One region of the Cronobacter sakazakii genome, then DNA from elsewhere that is predicted to be linked to it. Evidence: predicted binding sites of a transcription regulator. Region 1 holds the regulator's gene; the other holds the start of a gene.

Evidence for each region. Region 1 encodes sigma-54, which starts transcription at its own class of promoters, with help from an activator protein. Its sites were predicted from a motif close to GTTGGCACANNTTTCGCTNT; they were not measured.
Region 2: the regulator sigma-54 is predicted to act here: its motif matches at 3,077-3,096, upstream of CSK29544_RS06610 (gamma carbonic anhydrase family protein).

The regions. Positions count from the first base shown of each region.
Region 1 is NZ_CP011047.1:579,654-585,429, forward strand. Features, by position in the region: gene lptB (LPS export ABC transporter ATP-binding protein) at 1-618, shown strand, start outside; gene rpoN (RNA polymerase factor sigma-54) at 714-2,153, shown strand; gene hpf (ribosome hibernation promoting factor) at 2,176-2,463, shown strand; gene ptsN (PTS IIA-like nitrogen regulatory protein PtsN) at 2,546-3,031, shown strand; gene rapZ (RNase adapter RapZ) at 3,096-3,950, shown strand; gene npr (PTS phosphocarrier protein NPr) at 3,947-4,219, shown strand; gene mtgA (monofunctional biosynthetic peptidoglycan transglycosylase) at 4,231-4,956, opposite strand; gene elbB (isoprenoid biosynthesis glyoxalase ElbB) at 4,953-5,606, opposite strand.
Region 2 is NZ_CP011047.1:1,403,738-1,409,513, reverse strand. Features, by position in the region: rRNA gene CSK29544_RS06625 (23S ribosomal RNA) at 1-998, opposite strand, end outside; tRNA gene CSK29544_RS06620 (tRNA-Glu) at 1,200-1,275, opposite strand; rRNA gene CSK29544_RS06615 (16S ribosomal RNA) at 1,354-2,895, opposite strand; gene CSK29544_RS06610 (gamma carbonic anhydrase family protein) at 3,372-3,929, shown strand; gene CSK29544_RS06605 (DUF1488 family protein) at 3,905-4,162, opposite strand; gene aroE (shikimate dehydrogenase) at 4,159-4,977, opposite strand; gene tsaC (L-threonylcarbamoyladenylate synthase type 1 TsaC) at 4,981-5,553, opposite strand; gene CSK29544_RS06590 (DNA topoisomerase family protein) at 5,543-5,776, opposite strand, start outside.

The sequences.
Region 1 (5,776 bases):
CCGAACGGCGCGGGTAAAACCACGACATTCTATATGGTGGTGGGCATCGTGCCGCGCGACGCGGGCGATATCATCATTGATGATGAAAATATCAGTCTGCTGCCGCTGCACGCCCGCGCGCGTCGCGGTATCGGCTATCTGCCGCAGGAGGCGTCGATCTTCCGCCGCCTGAGCGTCTATGACAACCTGATGGCGGTCCTGCAAATTCGTGACGATCTCAGCACCGAGCAGCGTGAAGATCGCGCCAAAGAGCTGATGGAAGAGTTTCACATCGACCATCTTCGCGATAGCCTCGGCCAGTCGCTCTCCGGCGGTGAACGTCGCCGTGTGGAGATCGCCCGCGCGCTCGCGGCGAACCCGAAGTTTATCCTGCTGGATGAGCCGTTCGCCGGTGTCGACCCGATTTCGGTTATCGACATCAAACGCATTATCGAGCATCTGCGCGACAGCGGCCTCGGCGTGCTGATTACCGACCACAACGTGCGTGAAACGCTGGCCGTCTGCGAACGCGCCTACATCGTAAGCCAGGGCCACCTGATCGCCCACGGCACGCCTGATGAAATCCTGCAGAACGAACAGGTTAAACGCGTATACCTTGGGGAAGAGTTCAGACTCTGATAGGGTAGGGCAACAGGCAGAAACGGCGCGCGACCCGGCGCGCCCTGCTGCACAGGTCTTTTTGACGTTTACACCTGAGGATTTTTGCTCTGAATATGAAGCAAGGTTTGCAACTAAGGCTTAGCCAACAGCTCGCCATGACGCCGCAGTTGCAGCAGGCCATCCGCTTGTTGCAATTGTCCACGCTGGAGCTTCAGCAGGAGCTGCAACAGGCGCTGGAGAGTAATCCCCTGCTTGAACAAACCGACATTCACGACGAAATTGCCACTCAGGAAACGCAGGACAGCGAAGGGCTGGACACCGCCGAAGCGCTGGAGCAAAAAGAGATGCCGGACGAACTGCCGCTTGACGCCAGCTGGGACGAAATCTACACCGCGGGTACGCCTTCAGGCACCGGCACCGACTATATCGACGACGAACTGCCCGTTTATCAGGGCGAAACCACCCAGAGCCTGCAGGATTACCTGATGTGGCAGGTGGAGCTGACGCCGTTTTCCGATACCGATCGCGCCATCGCCACGGCGATCGTCGACGCGGTGGATGATACTGGCTATCTCACCGTGACGGTGCAGGATATTCTCGACGGCATGGGCGACAGCGATGGTGATATCGGCCTCGAAGAGATCGAAGCTGTACTGAAGCGCGTTCAGCGTTTCGATCCGGTCGGCGTCGCCGCCCGGGATCTGCGCGATTGCCTGTTGATCCAGCTTTCGCAGTTTAGCGCCGAAACGCCTTTTCTTGCCCAGGCGCGCCAGATAGTCAGCGATCACCTCGACCTGCTGGCCAACCATGATTTCCGCAGCCTGATGCGCGTTACGCGCCTTAAAGAAGATGTGCTCAAAGAAGCCGTTAATCTGATCCAGTCGCTCGATCCGCGCCCCGGCCAGTCGATCCAGACCGGCGAGCCGGAATATGTTATTCCCGATGTGCTGGTGCGCAAGCATAACGGCCGCTGGACGGTCGAGCTTAACGCCGACAGCATTCCCCGGCTTAAAATCAATCAGCAGTACGCCGCCATGTCCGGCAGCGCGCGCAATGAATCCGACAGCCAGTTCATCCGCAGCAACCTCCAGGAAGCCAAATGGCTTATCAAAAGCCTGGAGAGTCGTAACGACACGCTGCTGCGCGTCAGCCGCTGTATCGTCGAACAGCAACAGGCGTTCTTTGAGCAGGGCGAAGAGTATATGAAGCCGATGGTGCTGGCGGATATCGCGCAGGCGGTCGAGATGCATGAATCCACCATCTCCCGCGTCACCACGCAAAAATATCTGCACAGCCCGCGCGGCATCTTTGAATTAAAGTATTTTTTCTCAAGCCACGTGAACACCGAGGGCGGCGGCGAAGCCTCGTCCACGGCTATCCGCGCGCTGGTGAAAAAGTTGATTGCAGCGGAGAACCCCGCGAAACCCTTAAGCGACAGCAAGTTAACGTCTATGCTGTCAGAACAGGGGATCATGGTGGCCCGCCGTACCGTTGCGAAGTATCGAGAATCTTTATCCATACCGCCGTCAAACCAGCGCAAACAGCTGGTCTGACCCAACCGATAAGGAAGACACTATGCAGCTCAACATCACAGGACAAAACGTCGAAATCACTGAAGCGTTGCGCGAATTCGTTAACACCAAGTTCGCCAAGCTGGAGCAGTATTTCGAAAGGATTAATCAGGTCTATATTGTGCTGAAGGTGGAAAAGGTGACGCAGGTCGCCGACGCCACCCTGCATGTGAACGGCGGGGAGCTGCATGCCAGTTCGGAAGGGCAGGATATGTACGCCGCCATTGACGGTTTGATTGATAAACTGGCGCGGCAGCTCACTAAACACAAAGATAAACTGAAACAACATTAATTGTCCGGGCGTTTCGCTGGGACATCGGCGGCTCGTGGCCCGTGCGGCGAGCCGTCGCACCAGAAAACGCTTAGGTGAAATTATGATGAATAATGATTCGGCTCTGCCATTGAGCAATGTATTAAACCAGGAATGCACTCGCAGCGGCGTACACTGCCAGAGCAAAAAGCGCGCCCTGGAAATTATCAGCGAGCTGGCGGCAAAGCAGCTCAGCCTGCCGCCGCAGGTCGTTTTTGAAGCGATCCTCACGCGTGAGCGGATGGGCAGTACCGGCATCGGCAATGGCATCGCCATCCCGCACGGCAAGCTCGAAGAAGATACGCTGCGTGCCGTTGGCGTTTTCGTCCAGCTCGAAACGCCTATCCCTTTCGACGCCATTGATAACCAGCCCGTCGATTTACTTTTTGCGCTGCTGGTGCCGGCGGATCAAACCAAAACGCATCTGCATACGCTCTCTCTGGTGGCGAAGCGGCTGGCGGACAAAACGATTTGTCGCCGTCTGCGCGCCGCGCAAAGCGATGAAGAGCTCTACCAGATAATCACTGAAACCAGTGAAGAGAATGAATGACCGTGCCGACAGGCACAATCCAGGAGGCGCCGGTTACCCGGTCTGAAGTGTGGAGAAACAGCAGATGGTTCTGATGATCGTCAGTGGACGTTCAGGGTCAGGGAAATCGGTCGCCCTGCGTGCACTGGAAGATATGGGGTTCTACTGCGTCGATAACCTGCCTGTCGTGCTGCTGCCTGAACTGGCGCGCACGCTTTCGGAAAGGCAGATATCCGCCGCGGTGAGCATTGATGTTCGCAATATGCCGGAATCCCCGGAGGTGTTTGAGCAGGCGATGAACAACCTGCCGGACGCGTTCTCTCCGCAACTGCTGTTCCTCGACGCCGATCGCAACACGCTTATCCGCCGCTACAGCGATACGCGTCGTTTGCATCCGCTCTCCAGCAAAAATCTCTCGCTGGAAAGCGCCATCGATGAAGAGAACGATCTGCTGGAGCCGCTGCGCTCGCGTGCGGATCTGATCGTCGATACCTCGGAAATGTCGGTGCATGAGCTGGCGGAGATGTTGCGTACGCGCCTTCTTGGCAAGCGCGAGCGCGAACTCACGATGGTGTTTGAATCGTTCGGCTTTAAACACGGCATTCCTATCGACGCCGATTACGTTTTCGACGTCCGTTTCCTGCCGAACCCGCACTGGGACCCGAAACTGCGTCCAATGACCGGCCTCGATAAGCCCGTCGCGGCGTTTCTCGACCGCCATACCGAAGTGCATAACTTCATCTACCAGACCCGCAGCTACCTGGAACTCTGGCTGCCGATGCTGGAAACCAACAACCGCAGCTATCTCACCGTCGCGATTGGCTGCACCGGCGGTAAACACCGCTCTGTTTATATCGCCGAACAGCTGGCGGATTACTTCCGCTCGCGCGGCAAGAACGTTCAGTCCCGCCATCGCACGCTGGAAAAACGCAAATCATGACCGTAAAACAGACCGTTGAAATCACCAACCGGCTCGGGATGCACGCCCGCCCGGCCATGAAGTTGTTTGAACTGGTGCAGAGCTTTGACGCGGAGGTGTTATTGCGTAATGAAGCGGGCACGGAAGCGGAAGCCAGCAGCGTTATCGCGCTACTGATGCTGGATTCCGCCCAGGGCGGGCATATTGAAATTGAAGCCACCGGCCCGCAGGAAAAAGAAGCGCTGGCGGCCGTCATCGCGCTGTTTAACGCAGGCTTTGACGAAGACTGACCGCCCAGCCCTCAGCGCAGCTTATGCTGCGCCATAAACCCTTCCCCACCGAGCTGGCGCATCTGGCGCAAAATCCACTGCTGACGCGCACGCACGTAGCCTGACGGCGCACTCGCCTTATAGCGCAGCGGGTTAGGCAGCACCGCCGCCAGTAGCGCCGCTTCGGATGCCGACAGGCGGCTGGCGGGCTTATTGAAATAGCGCTGTGACGCCTCTTCCACGCCAAACACGCCGTCGCCGAATTCTGCGATATTCAGATAGACCGTCAGAATGCGGCGCTTGCTCCAGACGGTTTCAATGCCGAGCGTTAAGCCCGCCTCCAGCCCTTTTCGCAGCCAGCTGCGTCCGTCCCATAAAAACAGGTTTTTGGCCGTTTGCTGCGACAGCGTGGACGCCCCGCGGATGCGGCGGCTGTTTTCATTATGCGCGACGGCTTTCTGAATCGCCGCCACGTCAAAGCCCCAGTGCTCCGGGAACGTCTGATCTTCCGCCGCGATCACCGCAAGCCCCATCCAGGGCGAAATCTCATCCATGCTCACCCAGTCGGAGTGCGCCACGTAGCCAAAATCGCCGCTCAACCACGCGGAGAACTGCCGCTCGACCATAACCGCTGAAAACGGCACCGGCATCACGCTGAACAGCAGAATGCCCGCGATCCAGACGCCGAGCACCGCCAGAATGGCGCGCAGCGCCAGCCGACGCAGACGCACAAACAGCGAGCCGCGCGCTTTACTCATTCGCACATCGCCACCAGGCGCGCCACCAGCTTCTCAATGCCCGCCGCCGCCTCGTCGATGCTTTCCGCCAGCATATAGGCGGGCGTGGTCAGCACTTTGTTATCTTCATCAACCACAATATCGTCCACCGGGCACGGCACATGTTCGCCACCCATCTCTTCCACCAGTTCGGCAGTATCGATATCGGTGCCGATGGTCAGTCGCAAAGGCGCGGCGATAATTTTCGGCAGCATCGCGGGCGCGATACAGATAAACCCGAGCGGTTTACCCGCGTCGTGCATCACACGTGCCAGCGCCAGAAGCGCCGGATCAACCGAACATTCGCTGCCACGCGTGGCGAAATCGCACAGGTTTTTGGCGGCACCGAAGCCACCTGGCACCACCAGCGCATCGAGTTCTTCCGCGCGCGCCTGTTCCAGCGGCGTTATCTTGCCGCGGGCGATACGGGCCGCCTCAACGAGCACATTACGCGTCTCGCCGGTCGGTTCGCCCGTGACGTGATTAATCACGTCCGCTTGTGGTTTATCAGGCGCAAAGCAGACAGCCTGCGCGCCATTACGGGCCAGCGCCAGCAGGGTTATCACCGCCTCATGAATTTCTGAACCGTCATAAACGCCGCAACCGCTTAAAACCACTCCGATTTTTTTCATGATTTATCCTTACGTTAAGCCGTTGAAACCTGGAGTAAAATGTTATTTAAACGTTATGCTTCACACATTTTACTGATTCACATAACAAATCATTTAAGATTTGCTATCTTATGTACGAGCGCCTTGATCACTCAGGCCGCGCCACGTAGTTAAAAAGATCAACATCATTA
Region 2 (5,776 bases), 820 kb from region 1:
GCTGGCGGTCTGGGTTGTTTCCCTCTTCACGACGGACGTTAGCACCCGCCGTGTGTCTCCCGTGATAACATTCTCCGGTATTCGCAGTTTGCATCGGGTTGGTAAGCCGGGATGGCCCCCTAGCCGAAACAGTGCTCTACCCCCGGAGATGAGTTCACGAGGCGCTACCTAAATAGCTTTCGGGGAGAACCAGCTATCTCCCGGTTTGATTGGCCTTTCACCCCCAGCCACAGGTCATCCGCTAATTTTTCAACATTAGTCGGTTCGGTCCTCCAGTTAGTGTTACCCAACCTTCAACCTGCCCATGGCTAGATCACCGGGTTTCGGGTCTATACCCTGCAACTTAACGCCCGGTTAAGACTCGGTTTCCCTTCGGCTCCCCTATACGGTTAACCTTGCTACAGAATATAAGTCGCTGACCCATTATACAAAAGGTACGCAGTCACCCTCTTACGAAGGCTCCCACTGCTTGTACGTACACGGTTTCAGGTTCTGTTTCACTCCCCTCGCCGGGGTTCTTTTCGCCTTTCCCTCACGGTACTGGTTCACTATCGGTCAGTCAGGAGTATTTAGCCTTGGAGGATGGTCCCCCCATCTTCAGACAGGATATCACGTGTCCCGCCCTACTCATCGAGCTCACAGCCTGTGTGCCTTCGTGTACGGGGCTGTCACCCTGTATCGCCGGCCTTTCCAGACCGTTCCACTGACACACAAGCTGATTCAGGCTCTGGGCTGTTCCCCGTTCGCTCGCCGCTACTGGGGGAATCTCGGTTGATTTCTTTTCCTCGGGGTACTTAGATGTTTCAGTTCCCCCGGTTCGCCTCGTTAGCCTATGTATTCAGCTAACGATGATGCACCGAAGTGCACCGGGTTTCCCCATTCGGACATCGCCGGTTATAACGGTTCATATCACCTTACCGGCGCTTTTCGCAGATTAGCACGTCCTTCATCGCCTCTGACTGCCAGGGCATCCACCGTGTACGCTTGTTCGCTTAACCTCACAACCCGAAGAAGTCTTCGTGCTGCGAGTTTGAGAGACTCTGACACACCGCGCATTTCTTATTACGGAGAAATACAGCAGCGTGTCTGTTTCAATTTTCAGCTTGTTCCGGATTGTTAAAGAGCAAATATCTCAAACGCGACTTTACAGTCAGTTTTGAGATATCAATCGGTAACGCCTTTCACTCATTACCAGCAGGTGGCGTCCCTTAGGGGATTCGAACCCCTGTTACCGCCGTGAAAGGGCGGTGTCCTGGGCCTCTAGACGAAAGGGACTTCGCTTTCGCAGACAACCCTGCTTCTTTACTTTCTATCAGACAATCTGTGTGAGCACGCGAGGTTGTATCTTTCAGGTAAGGAGGTGATCCAACCGCAGGTTCCCCTACGGTTACCTTGTTACGACTTCACCCCAGTCATGAATCACAAAGTGGTAAGCGCCCTCCCGAAGGTTAAGCTACCTACTTCTTTTGCAACCCACTCCCATGGTGTGACGGGCGGTGTGTACAAGGCCCGGGAACGTATTCACCGTGGCATTCTGATCCACGATTACTAGCGATTCCGACTTCATGGAGTCGAGTTGCAGACTCCAATCCGGACTACGACGCACTTTATGAGGTCCGCTTGCTCTCGCGAGGTCGCTTCTCTTTGTATGCGCCATTGTAGCACGTGTGTAGCCCTGGTCGTAAGGGCCATGATGACTTGACGTCATCCCCACCTTCCTCCGGTTTATCACCGGCAGTCTCCTTTGAGTTCCCGGCCGAACCGCTGGCAACAAAGGATAAGGGTTGCGCTCGTTGCGGGACTTAACCCAACATTTCACAACACGAGCTGACGACAGCCATGCAGCACCTGTCTCAGAGTTCCCGAAGGCACTCCCGCATCTCTGCAGGATTCTCTGGATGTCAAGACCAGGTAAGGTTCTTCGCGTTGCATCGAATTAAACCACATGCTCCACCGCTTGTGCGGGCCCCCGTCAATTCATTTGAGTTTTAACCTTGCGGCCGTACTCCCCAGGCGGTCGACTTAACGCGTTAGCTCCGGAAGCCACGCCTCAAGGGCACAACCTCCAAGTCGACATCGTTTACGGCGTGGACTACCAGGGTATCTAATCCTGTTTGCTCCCCACGCTTTCGCACCTGAGCGTCAGTCTTCGTCCAGGGGGCCGCCTTCGCCACCGGTATTCCTCCAGATCTCTACGCATTTCACCGCTACACCTGGAATTCTACCCCCCTCTACGAGACTCAAGCTGACCAGTTTCAAATGCAGTTCCCAGGTTGAGCCCGGGGATTTCACATCTGACTTAATCAACCGCCTGCGTGCGCTTTACGCCCAGTAATTCCGATTAACGCTTGCACCCTCCGTATTACCGCGGCTGCTGGCACGGAGTTAGCCGGTGCTTCTTCTGCGGGTAACGTCAATTGCTGCGGTTATTAACCACAACACCTTCCTCCCCGCTGAAAGTACTTTACAACCCGAAGGCCTTCTTCATACACGCGGCATGGCTGCATCAGGCTTGCGCCCATTGTGCAATATTCCCCACTGCTGCCTCCCGTAGGAGTCTGGACCGTGTCTCAGTTCCAGTGTGGCTGGTCATCCTCTCAGACCAGCTAGGGATCGTCGCCTAGGTGAGCCGTTACCCCACCTACTAGCTAATCCCATCTGGGCACATCTGATGGCATGAGGCCCGAAGGTCCCCCACTTTGGTCCGTAGACGTTATGCGGTATTAGCTACCGTTTCCAGTAGTTATCCCCCTCCATCAGGCAGTTTCCCAGACATTACTCACCCGTCCGCCACTCGTCAGCAGAGCAGCAAGCTACTCCCTGTTACCGTTCGACTTGCATGTGTTAGGCCTGCCGCCAGCGTTCAATCTGAGCCATGATCAAACTCTTCAATTAAAAGTCTGATGCTCAAAGAATTAAACTGTTAGTTCGTAATGAATTAACTGTTGTTCACTTGAGACTTGATATTCGTTTATCGTCCGTAGACGTTAAGATATCAGTGCCCCGAGTGCCCACACAGATTGTCTGATAAATTGTTAAAGAGCGGTGCGACGCGGCATTCAGCCTGCTGTCGCGAGGTGGCGTATATTACGCTTTCCTCTTTCAGAGTCAACCCTTAATTTCAGGATTTTTCTCTCATCGCGCCGGCCATTTCGTGAAGTGCTTCACATTGCCGTCTCGATGGAGGCGCATTATAGGGATCTCAGTTTTCAGCACAACCCTTTTTTCGATCTTTTCTTTCAACTGCTGTTTTTTCATTCTTATTGCTGCGATCCCGCGCGATCTGCTCAACGAACAAACACATTTGCGCTTGCACAGCCGCCTGAATCCAACCAAAGTCTTCTTACGATTGATAAGAAACCGAGGCGACTATGTCTTCTTCTGTGTTACGTCCTTATAAAAATACCTTTCCCACCACAGGCCAGCGCGTGATGGTCGATAGCTCAAGCGTGGTGATTGGCGATGTGAGACTGGCTGATGATGTCGGCATCTGGCCGCTGGTAGTGATTCGGGGCGACGTTAATTACGTTGCGGTTGGCGCGCGCACCAACATTCAGGATGGCAGCGTATTGCACGTGACTCATAAATCTTCTTATAACCCCGAGGGTAATCCACTGGTGATTGGGGAAGACGTTACCGTTGGGCATAAAGTGATGCTGCATGGCTGCATTATTGGCAATCGTGTACTGGTCGGTATGGGCTCGATCGTGCTTGACGGTGCCGTTATAGAAGATGACGTGATGATAGGGGCGGGAAGTCTGGTGCCGCAGAATAGGCGTCTGGAAAGCGGCCATCTTTATCTCGGCAGCCCGGTAAAACAGATTCGCCCGTTAAAAGATACCGAGCGCGAAGGGCTGCGCTACTCGGCGAACAACTATGTGAAGTGGAAAGATGAGTATCTGGCTCAGGAGAGCCAGACCCAACCCTGATCGTCTTCGGCCTGAGCAGCGATCAGCTGCTCAGCCTCTTCTTCCAGATCCCAACGGTGCTGACGAAAAGCGGCTATCCATTCTTCGGGCGACGTGCCTGAGAAGCGAGCCACCAGCACAGGCTGCGCAATAGCACAGGTAAGCACCATCCCACTGACCAGCGCCGGAAAACAAACGGCCTGCCGCTGTTCATCCCAGTGCTCGCGATCAGGGAACTGAATCGCCTGATTCATTGCGCCAGCTCCTGTCTGAGCTTATCAATAACGGGCACAACATCCGGCAGGATGCCATGCCAGAGCAGAACCGCGTGCGCCGCCTGCCCCACCAGCATCCCGATACCGTCAGCCAGTTGCGTTGCCCCCTGCGCCTGACACCATGAAAGGAATGGCGTTAGCCCTTTCTGGTAGAACATGTCATAGCACGCCGTTTTTTTACCGGGCAGAGAAGACGGAAGAGTCGGGATCTCGCCGTGAATCCCACTGGAAGTGGCATTAATAATGAGATCGAACTCATGGCCAACCAGATCCGCAAGCGCGACGGCGTTAACGTTGCCGGTATGACTAAAGAGCGTTGCGAGTTCCTGCGCGCGGGCAAAAGTGCGGTTAGTAATAGTTACCGCGCAATCCAGCGACAGCAGAGGCAACAAGACGCCCCGTGCTGCGCCGCCTGCGCCCACCAGAAGGATCCGGTAACGCGGCTGGATCATACCGAGACGTTCCAGATCGCTTAAAAGCCCAATACCATCCGTATTGTCGCCCAGTAAACGACCATCTTCGAGCCGTTTCAGCGTATTAACCGCACCGGCAAGCGCCGCTCTTTCCGTCAGTTCATCGGCACGAGCAAACGCCTGTTCTTTAAAAGGCACCGTCACGTTTGCGCCTTTACCGCCTGCGCTGAAGAAGTCCTCCAGCGTCTTCACAAAATCATCGAGCGGTGCCAGCACGCGGCCATACGGATGCTCAATCTGTAACTGCTGCGCAAATTGCTGGTGAATAAACGGCGATTTACTGTGCGAGACAGGATTACCAAAAACAGCGTAGGTTTCCATGCGTTACCCCTGTCGGAAAAGTTCACCCGTCAGCGCATCACGGATCTCGGAAGGATTCTGGCGACCACCTGTTGCGCCATGCAGCACAGGAAAATCATCACCGAACTGCGCCAGCACTTCCTGCGCCGTGCGGCATGGCTCAACCCCGGAGAGATTTGCACTCGTCGAGACCAGTGGTTTGCCAAAGGCCTCGCACAGTGCGATTACCAGCGGATGATTGGTCACACGCACCGCCAGTGAGTCAAAACGGCCTGTCAGCCAGCGTGGCGTCGACGGTTTCGCCGGGAAAACAAACGTCACTGGCCCTGGCCAGCGGGCGAACACCGCCTCACGCTGTTCGGGCGTCAGCGCGGCGTCATCTATATAAGGCTTAAGTTGATCAAAATTAGCCGCAATCAGGATGAGTCCTTTTTCCATCGGGCGTTGCTTTAATTCAAGCAGGCGTTTTACAGCGGTTTCGCTGTCGGGGTCACACCCGACGCCAAATACGGCTTCAGTTGGATAAGCGATGACTTGTTCTTTTTTAAGGACGTCGACGATAGACGATATCGCGTCCGCAGGCTGATTATTCTTCACTGTCTTTTTCCGCCGTTACCGGCTTTCCACATTGTTTACTGGCGCAAAAGCGTTTTATGCCCTGCGCGGTTTTCTTTTCGGTAAGGAGGGGATAATGGCATTCCGGGCACTCGCCCGCCACCGGTCTGGTATTAATCACAAACTGGCATTCCGGATAGCGATCGCAGGAATAGAAGGTTTTGCCAAAACGCGACCGACGCTGAACCAGATGACCGTCGCTACA